One region of the Flavobacterium arcticum genome, then DNA from elsewhere that is predicted to be linked to it. Evidence: riboswitches for the same ligand, from Rfam matches in the RefSeq annotation. Region 1 holds a riboswitch; the other holds the start of a gene.
What was found. Region 1 has a riboswitch for S-adenosylmethionine ahead of DVK85_RS10105 (trans-sulfuration enzyme family protein). Riboswitches for the same ligand answer to the same signal wherever they lie in the genome.
Positions count from the first base shown of each region.

Region 2: linked by a shared signal. The riboswitch ahead of DVK85_RS03270 (homocysteine S-methyltransferase family protein) and the one ahead of DVK85_RS10105 (trans-sulfuration enzyme family protein) in region 1 are both predicted to bind S-adenosylmethionine.

Region 1 covers NZ_CP031188.1:2,244,060-2,249,074, forward strand. Annotated here, with positions in the region: partial or broken gene DVK85_RS10095 (DUF1684 domain-containing protein) at 1-41, shown strand, start outside; gene DVK85_RS10100 (homoserine dehydrogenase) at 111-1,346, opposite strand; gene DVK85_RS10105 (trans-sulfuration enzyme family protein) at 1,353-2,525, opposite strand; SAM riboswitch class I at 2,678-2,785, opposite strand; gene DVK85_RS10110 (DMT family transporter) at 2,890-3,744, opposite strand; gene DVK85_RS10115 (S8 family serine peptidase) at 4,004-5,015, shown strand, end outside.
Region 2 covers NZ_CP031188.1:704,388-709,402, forward strand. Annotated here, with positions in the region: gene metH (methionine synthase) at 1-2,143, opposite strand, end outside; gene DVK85_RS03270 (homocysteine S-methyltransferase family protein) at 2,143-3,141, opposite strand; SAM riboswitch class I at 3,219-3,324, opposite strand; gene DVK85_RS03275 (hypothetical protein) at 3,820-4,266, shown strand; gene DVK85_RS03280 (hypothetical protein) at 4,606-5,015, opposite strand, start outside.

The DNA.
Region 1 (5,015 bases):
TTGCCATAAAAGCAGGGGTAAAAGAGTTTGCAAAACATTAAAAAAAGCCTGTTTAGTTATTAAAACTAAACAGGCTTTCACACAAACAAAAACAGGTAATTATTAAACTTTTATGCTGTTTCTAAATCGTATAATACAGCTTTTTCTTTATTAAATAACACTTCAAGTAATACAAAAGATAATCTACTGTTATAATCTATATATAAATCTTTTATATTTTTTAAAAATATATTTCCTGTTATATACCCTGAGTCGTTATTAGTGTAAGCTTCTTCTATAGAAACAAATTGCTCTTTCAATAACAGAGTATCTTCTTTTTGATGACGCACCAATACTTTTAGTAATACATCATCTAATAAAACAAGATTCTCTTTTTGGTATATTTTTTTGTACTCATATTTATAATCATACCCCAAAGCCGAAATATCTGAAAGTACTGCCGACGCTGTAGGATAAGCTCCCGCACCACGCCCCACAAAGAAATGTGTATCAGCAAAACTAGTTTTGGTAATAATACCATTAAATACATCATCTACATGATACAAGCGGTCTTCGGTACTTACAAACTTTGGTATTACAAAAGCCGATAAGCTTCCGTCTTCTTCCTTAAAAGCGTGTGCAACCAACTTTATTTTCAGTCCTTTTTCTTTGGCATATCTAAGTTCTAGTTCTCCAATATTGTCAATACCTATGTTAAAAATATCATCTGGTTGTGCTATATAACCAAAGGAATGAGCCAATAAAATGAGTAGCTTGTATTTGGCATCAAATCCGCCTACATCAAGCAACGGATTACTTTCTGCAAAGCCTTTTTCTTGAGCCTGTTTCAAAGCTTCTTCATAAGATAAGTTTTCTTCCAGCGTTTTGGTAAGAATATAATTGGTAGAGCCGTTTACAATACCTTCTATCGACTCCAAAAGGTCGTTATCATAATACTCTTCCAAATTACGTATAATGGGCATACTGGCACAGGCTGCTGCCTCATACAGTAACGGAGCACCGTATTCTTTTTGTAGTTCGAGTAACTCTGTAAAGTGTTCGGCTATCATTTTTTTATTTGCCGATACTACTGCTTTACCTTTTTTTAATGCAGCCGATACAATTTCGAATGCCGCATCAGCATCGTCAATCAATTCAACTACTACATTTATTTCGTCATCATTTAAAATGTCGTTTTTATCATATGTAAAGTGTTGTGCTTCTATTTCTCTTTTCTTGTCTTTATTTTTTATACAAATCTTCTTAATATTAGCTTTTAAACCTGCTGTTTTATGTAATACTTCATATAAACCAAACCCTACGCATCCGAAACCGAATAATCCTATTGTTAATTTCTTTTCTGACATTTCTTTTTATTTAGCAATTATTTCGGCGGTTTGTTTTACGGCTATTTCAATAGCCTGTTTGATATCAGCAATCAAATCATCAGCATCCTCAAGCCCTACGGATAATCGGATAAGACTATCGGTAACTCCTGATCTGTATCTTTTTTCAGCAGGGATAGATTTATGTGTCATTTCGCAAGGTAAGCAACACAAGCTTTTTACACCGCCTAAACTCTCAGCTAGTTTAAATAACTTTGTATTGGTAACTATTGCCGTAGCCAATTCTTTATCGTCTATAACAAGATCGAACGTTACAATACCCCCAAAATATTTTTGTTGTTTTTTAGCGATATCGTGGTTGTGGTGAGAGGGTAATCCTGGGTAGTAAACATTCTTAATTAATTTTTCTTGTATTAAAAATTCAGCGATTTTTTGAGCATTTTCAGCGTGTTGTCTAATACGTAGTGAAAGTGTTTCTATACCTCGCAAGGCAAGCCAACTATCAAAAGGACCGAGTATAGCACCAGATGCATTTTGAATAAATTTTATTTTATCGCCTAGCTCTTGAGTAGCAGTAATTACAAGCCCCGCTATAAGGTCGCTATGCCCTGAAATATATTTTGTAGCACTATGTATTACAATATCAGCACCTAGGTCAATAGGTTTTTGAGATACAGGTGATGCAAATGTGTTATCTACACACAGCAGGATATCATTCTTTTTGGCAATAGCTGCAATGGCAATAATATCAGATATTTTAAGGGTAGGGTTAGTGGGAGATTCTATCCATATCAATTTTGTTTTTGATGTAACCACCTTGGCAATATTATCAGAGTTAGTAGAATCGACATAGTTAATACTGATACCAAATTTTTCATACACATGGGTAAATAGCCTGAATGCTCCACCATAAATATCATCTACTGCAATAATTTCGTCACCTGTTTTTAGTAGTTTAACTACAGCATCAATAGCTGCAAGACCACTAGCAAAAGCATAACCGCTAGTACCGTTTTCAAGTTTTGCTATAGTGTCTTCAAGAGCTTTACGAGTTGGGTTGTTACTGCGTGAATAATCGTAGCCTTTATTCACTCCTGGTGCTTCTTGCACAAATGTTGATGTTTGATAAATGGGCACTGAGATACTTCCGGTTAATTCATCTACGGGAATGCTGTGCAAAATTTGAGTTTGTTCTTTCATTTTGTTTTGATTTAGAAAATTTAATTAAACATTGTTTAGTTTTATAAAAAACTATCCAAATCCATTATCGGAAAGTACATATAATAAAAAATGCCTTCCCGATAAGTCAGAAAGGCATATAATATTTTTGAAGTATTATGTACTAATTTCTAAACTTATCTTTCCCAAATATACTTGGGTTGAATGTGGCACCTTATTCATTTCTGAACAGGTTGCCAAGACTTCATTGGGTCAATTCCCTCGGTCTTTCTGGATAAGAATAATTTTCTAAAAGAACTTGCAGCAAAGGTAAAGCAGAAACATCTGTAATTCCAAAATTATTTTACATAAAATTACAAAATAATGATTTTCAACACATTAAAATCTAATATACTTGTGATAGCGTGATGAATAGTATAGCTGCAAGAGCTAAAAATATACCTGCATAATTTAAAATAGATATCTTTTCTTTAAAAAGAAATACACCGGCAAAACTGCCTAAAACAATTACCCCAATGTTCATACTAGCAAAAACAGTTGATGGATTTTCAGCAAATACACGATGAGCTTTAAGGTAAAAAAGTATGTTTCCAAAGTTGAATAGCCCTATCAAAGCACCAAATAATATATTTTTAGTCAATACTTTAGTTTTGCATGTCATTACATCATTAATAACCAATAATATAGATATTATAAGTGCTCCGCAAAAAATGATGAATAAAGATGTAGTGTAAGATACTTTTGTATAAAGTGCTATTTGTTTAAATAGTATATCTACTATACCAAAACCAATAAGTACAACGGCAGGAAATATCCACTTTTTATTACCTTGTTTGTCACTTTTATTTAATATTAGCAGAATAGCGGGAAAAGCTATAATGAGTCCTATTATTTTTAAAACATTAAAACCTTCTCTAAATATAAAGTATGCAGCTAATATGGGTATAATGAGCGAAAGTCGCTGAGCAGCATCGGTTTTTACAATGCCCATATGCCTTATAGAGGCTGCCAAAAACAAAAATATAGTAGGTAGTAGTATAGATAAAGTAATATAGATGGTCCAGGGGGCATCATCATCTATAGAAAGAGGTGCAGGGTTAAAAACAAAATAGCAAAGTAATAATGCAAATACATAATTCCACATAACAATCTGCATTACTGATGCAGAGTATCTTCTCACAGTTTTGAAAAGAACTCCTACAGTTACGCTACATATAATGCTTAAAATCAGGTATATCATTTACTTAAATTTATCGCGCAAAAATAATATGTTTTCGCATATACACAAGAATTATAGGGTTGTATCTTTTTTGTATCTTTGAAAACGAAGACAAAAAAGAATAGTATTATTGCTCAAAACACTAGTATTAATTGGGTTTGTCGCAATTTTTATTTAAAATAATAATTTTAATTTATTTTTAATTAAATAATAACTTTTAGTTAATTTTTGAGGTTAAAAAGCTTTTAGATTGCTAAAATCTGTGAAAATTAGATTGATTATGAAAAATATTTTTCTATTCTTAGCTTTTATATCATCAAATATGATATTGGCTCAAGAAGATGCTTGGGTATATTTTACTGATAAACCTGACACGGAATATTATCTTGCCAACCCACTTGAAATGCTTTCGCAAAAAGCACTCGACAGACGTACTAATCAAGGTATAGTTCTCGATGAAATAGACATACCACTTCATCAGCCATATATTACTGCTATAACAGAGGCAGAAGGTATAACTGTAATGGCAAAATCTAAATGGCTGAATGCATTACACATTCGTGGTACTGAAGAGGATATAAATGTACTTATCAATCTTGAATTTGTAGATTATATAGACTTTGCCAATAAATTGCTTAATACATCAGGGAGAATATTACAGCCTACACAAACAAGTACTGTAAATAAAACATTAGAAACTCTAGCAAATTTTGAATATGGGATATCATCTAATCAGATAACAATGCTTAATGGCGACCAACTGCACCAACAAGATTTTACAGGTACAGGTATAACTATAGCTGTACTTGATGCTGGGTTTCCTGGAGTTGATACTGCGCAACCTTTTCAGCGACTTTTTGATAATAATCTTATATTAGGTACTTACGATTTTGTTACCGATTCAGAGAATGTTTATACTGCCAATTCTCATGGTACAATAGTACTTTCGGCTATTGGAGGTTATACCGAAGGTGAACTTGTAGGTACTGCACCCGATGCTTTTTATTATCTTTTTAGAACAGAAGATGCTACTAGCGAAAACCCTGTAGAAGAATCTTATTGGGTAGAAGCCGCCGAAGCCGCCGACAGCCTTGGTGTAGATGTTATAAACACCTCATTAGGTTATTTTTTGTATGATAATCCTAATTACAGTTATACTTATGAAGACATAGATGGACAAACATCCTTTATATCCCGTGGTTCAGATATTGCATTCTCTCGCGGTATGATATGTGTTACTTCTGGAGGAAATTCAGGAAATTCGGCTAACCCAAATATAGGTGTGCCCGCCG
Region 2 (5,015 bases), 1.4 Mb from region 1:
CTATAAAATCGGCTAAGGCGATATTCGACGCACCTTTAGTTTTTTTCGATTGTTGCCTAAGCGTTAAAAATTTTGCTATTGCCGAGCCTTTTTCATTATATACCTCAATATCATCATCCTGAACCTGATTAGCAGGGAATATCCCATAGACTCCTTTTGCTTGTAGCCAATTTTCATTTACTATTTTACGCAACATTTTTTGTGCATCTTTAAAAAGCAATTGTGCCTGTTCTCCTACTACCTCATCGTTTAAAATAGCGGGATATTTACCATGTAAGTCCCATGTTCTAAAAAATGGTGTCCAGTCGATATATTTTACTAATTCCGATAGTTGAGGCTCGATAGTTGCCACCCCTATAAACTCAGGCTTATAGGGTATAAAATTATTCCAGTATAATCGTAATTTATTGGCTCTTGCCTGCGCTATAGTAAGATAGTCTTTATCGCGCGCACGACTAAGATAGCCTTCACGCAACTCATCATATTCGGCACGCAACTTTGCATTATAATCTATTTTAGTATTGGCATTAAGCAGATTACCCGCTACAGTTACAGCCCGCGAAGCATCATTTACATGCACTACAGTTTCCCTGTATTCGGGGGCTATTTTTACAGCGGTATGTGCTCGCGAGGTAGTTGCCCCACCTATCATGATAGGGATACTGATGTTTAGTTTATCCATCTCTTTCGCGAGATATACCATTTCATCAAGCGACGGAGTTATTAAACCACTAAGTCCTATAATATCTACTTGCTCTTTTATAGCAGTTTCAATAATTTTTTCAGGCGGAACCATCACACCCAAATCTATAATCTCGAAATTATTACACGCTAATACTACTGCTACTATATTTTTACCAATATCATGCACATCGCCTTTTACAGTTGCCATCAATACCTTACCTGCACTAGAAGAACGTCCATCTTTTTCTGCTTCAATAAATGGTAAAAGATATGCCACTGCTTTTTTCATTACCCGTGCCGACTTAACCACTTGTGGCAAAAACATTTTTCCGCTACCAAAAAGGTCGCCCACTACATTCATACCTGCCATAAGATTTATCTCGATAACTTCAATAGGTTTTGCTGCTTGTTGCCTTGCTTCCTCTATATCTTGTACTATAAATTCATCAATACCTTTTACCAGTGCATGGGTAAGTCTTTCCTGTATGGGTAGCGAGCGCCACTCTTGTGCTTGTTTTTCATTTACCCGCACATTGCCTTTTAGGTTTTCGGCTAATACTAAAAGTCTTTCGGTAGCATCATCACACCTATCGAGCAGCACATCTTCTACATGCTGTAATAACTCTTTGTCAATAGCATCATATACCTCAAGCATTTCGGGGTTTACAATTCCCATATCCATTCCGTTTTGTATGGCATGGTATAAAAATGCCGAGTGCATTGCTTCCCTCACTCTATCGTTACCTCGAAAAGAAAAAGACACATTACTAACCCCACCACTCACATGGGCATAAGGCAGGTTTTCTCGTATCCATTTTGTAGCCTGAAAGAAATCTAAAGCATTTTTACGATGCTCCTCCATTCCTGTAGCAACGGGAAAAATATTCGGATCAAAAATAATATCCTGTGGCGGAAACCCCACTTTATCAACCAAAATATCATAACTGCGTTTACAAATATCAATACGCCTTTGGTAGGTATCTGCCTGACCAACTTCGTCAAAAGCCATAACGATAACGGCTGCACCATAGCGTTTTACTTTTTTAGCATGACTGATAAAAAGCTCCTCACCTTCTTTCAGGCTGATGGAATTTACTACGCTTTTGCCTTGTGTAACTTTTAGTCCTGCCTCTATAATTTCCCATTTAGAGCTATCAATCATTACAGGTACACGGGCAATATCAGGTTCGGCTGCTATCAGGTTCAGGAAGGTTGTCATGGCATGAACGCCATCGAGCATTCCTTCATCCATATTGATATCAATAATCTGTGCACCGCCCTCTACCTGAGCGCGGGCAACATCCAGCGCTTCCTCATATTTCTCCTCTTTTATCAGTCGCAAAAACTTACGAGACCCCGTAACATTAGTGCGCTCCCCTACATTAATAAAGTTACTTTCAGGTGTTACTACTAAGGGCTCAAGCCCTGATAATTGTAAATATTTATCTTTCGCTGCCATTATACTACAAATTCTTTTCGTGGTTTATAATTTTGAGCAACTTCCGCTATCAGCCTGATATGCTCTGGCGTAGTACCGCAACAACCACCTATAATATTTACCAAATTATCATCTAAATACTCTTTTATGAGTTGTTGCATTTCCTCGGGAGTTTGGTCATATTCACCAAAGGCATTAGGCAATCCCGCATTGGGGTGTGCCGATATATTTAGTGTAGTATTGTGTGCCAGTCGTTTTAAATACGGTTTCAATTGGTCAGCACCTAAAGCGCAATTAAAACCAATACTTAACAACGGGATATGCGAAATAGAAATAAGAAAAGCTTCTACCGTCTGCCCCGAAAGCGTACGCCCCGAAGCATCGGTTATTGTACCGCTTACCATAATTGGAATATCGACATCCAACTCCTCTTTAACCTCTTCGATTGCAAAAAGGGCTGCTTTGGCATTTAGGGTGTCGAATATGGTTTCTACCAAGAGTATATCTACACCGCCTTCTATTAAAGCTTTAGTTTGTTCTTTATAGGCGACAACCAGTTCATCAAAAGTTATAGCACGAAAGCCCGGGTCGTTAACATCAGGACTCATACTGGCGGTACGATTAGTAGGCCCTATTGAGCCTGCTACAAATCGGGGTTTATTTGGGTTGGCTTGTGTAAATTCATCGGCTGCTTCGCGTGCCAGTCGCGCCGATTCATAATTGAGTTCGTAAACCAAATGTTCCATGTGATAATCTGCCATACCAATGGTGGTACTGCTAAAGGTATTGGTTTCCACAATATCGGCTCCCGCTTCAAAATAGTTGCGGTGTACTTCTTTTATAGCTTCGGGTTGCGTAAGCGATAGTAAATCGTTGTTACCTTGTAATGAATGCGGGAAATCGGCAAAGCGCTCTCCCCTGAAATCTTCTTCGCTAAATTTATAGCGCTGCAACATGGTACCCATTGCTCCGTCGAGAACGAGTATTCTGTTTTTTAATGCTTGGTGTATTTTTGACATTCTTTTTAGTTATAATGTTTACTAAAAATATGTCATCAAAAAAGGGAGTGAGAATATTGCGATAAGCAATATTACGTGTGTTATCTATCCGCATTACTGTGGTAGAATTTAGCACCTTCTTTAAAAGTTAAAGGGTTGCTAAGGCTTCATCGGGTCTATTCCCTCTGCCTTTCGTGATAACATATCAGTCTGTGTAAGAACAGAGCAAAGTAAGGAAATAAATTTTTATGACGCAAATTTGTTTTAAATTCATGCTTTAACTTTTACGATAAGAATTTTAGAGTTATAGACATAAACAATAACTGATTAGATATAAATCCACTTTGCCTTTTATTTCAATCTTGATTTAATTAAGTATTAGTTATTAACAATTTTCTCATAATTGTTAACGCTAAATAGATATTTATTACATCCATTAAACTTCTAAAACATCTTATTATCACTGATAAACAAAGAGAAAACAGCTATCAAAAAAATAAAAACAACATCAAACAACATCAAACAACATCAAACAAACTTTACTTAAACTCTATTTACATATTATACATGTTGTTTTTTAATTCATTTTTTTGTTTATATTTGTCTCAATGTATAGAACACTGAAAAAAGTGAAACAAGAGGTTATTTAATTTTTTTGAATTAAAAATAAATTTTTACTAATAAAAATCTCAGCACATTATGGATACTAAAGAAGATTTGATCAGAAAAAGGCATGAGCTTTTAAAACGAGCCGAATTAATATCATTAGTCTTACAAGCAGAGTACGGTGAGGTAGTTGATAGTAAACCTAATGTTATATTTGATTCTTCAATAAATGGCGTTTTTCCAATGAAGGGAGGTACAGTTAAGCAAATATTATGGTTGTTCGAAAATGTTTTTAGCAAATCTGTAAAATTAAAAGAAGTTGTTGAAAAACTAGAAGAATATAAAGGCGAAAACATAAAAATAGATAATCTTGTGAGGCGCATGAGAACAGATAAAAAGCTTGTTATGGTTAAATATGAAAATAAGCAAATCTTAAGTTGGTGGGGGAAGCCTGAATGGATTAATGGAAATGATTTTGATAAGGAATATAAATCTGACGATGCTCCTGAAACAGATATTAAGGAAGTAGTTGGATCTTAATGAAAATAAAAAAAGCACATCATTTAGAAGTGCTTAGATTACACGAGTGGTCAAAGTTGGTCTCATTTGCCATACTTAGATGAGGTGTAAGAAACCTCAACACTCAGCTTTTATTGCAAGACCCCACATTAGAGGGCAATATTGACGGGGTTTCTCATTAGAACTATGCAAATTGCAAAACCGTCTCTTAAAGAAGGGGAAGTTCGCGCTTCCCTTTTTTCATTTTACAAATATATAAAACTATTTTTAATATAATCCTCGATAACAAAATCCCGAGAATTAAAACAAAAAAACTTATATTTTTTTTTGCAAACGCAACTAAGTTATTATCAACGTAAACTATACAAATTCCCTCTGCTTCTCCGCTATTTTAATTACCGCATTATAGAGTTGCTCTGCTACTACTGTTTTATTCCCTTTAGTAGTAAGATATTCATACTCTAGTCCACGACTTTCGGCAAGGAATTGTACTGCTTTACCAAAGTTCTCAGGACGATTGGCTAACTTCTCGTTTATAGATAGTACACTAAAACCACTACGGATCAGGTCGAGGTAATCATTTGGCAGGCTATCGCTTGCAGTAGCATCTATAGCAATAAGGTTTTCTGTACCATAAGCATATACAAAATTGAGAACATCATCCATTTTAAACGGTATCCCAAACTGAATAAAATTGGCTTCCCATGAGTAGTTTACGCCTTCCTTCTCATAGAAAGCCACAGTTGAGTTAGTTATTATAGGGAATCGTA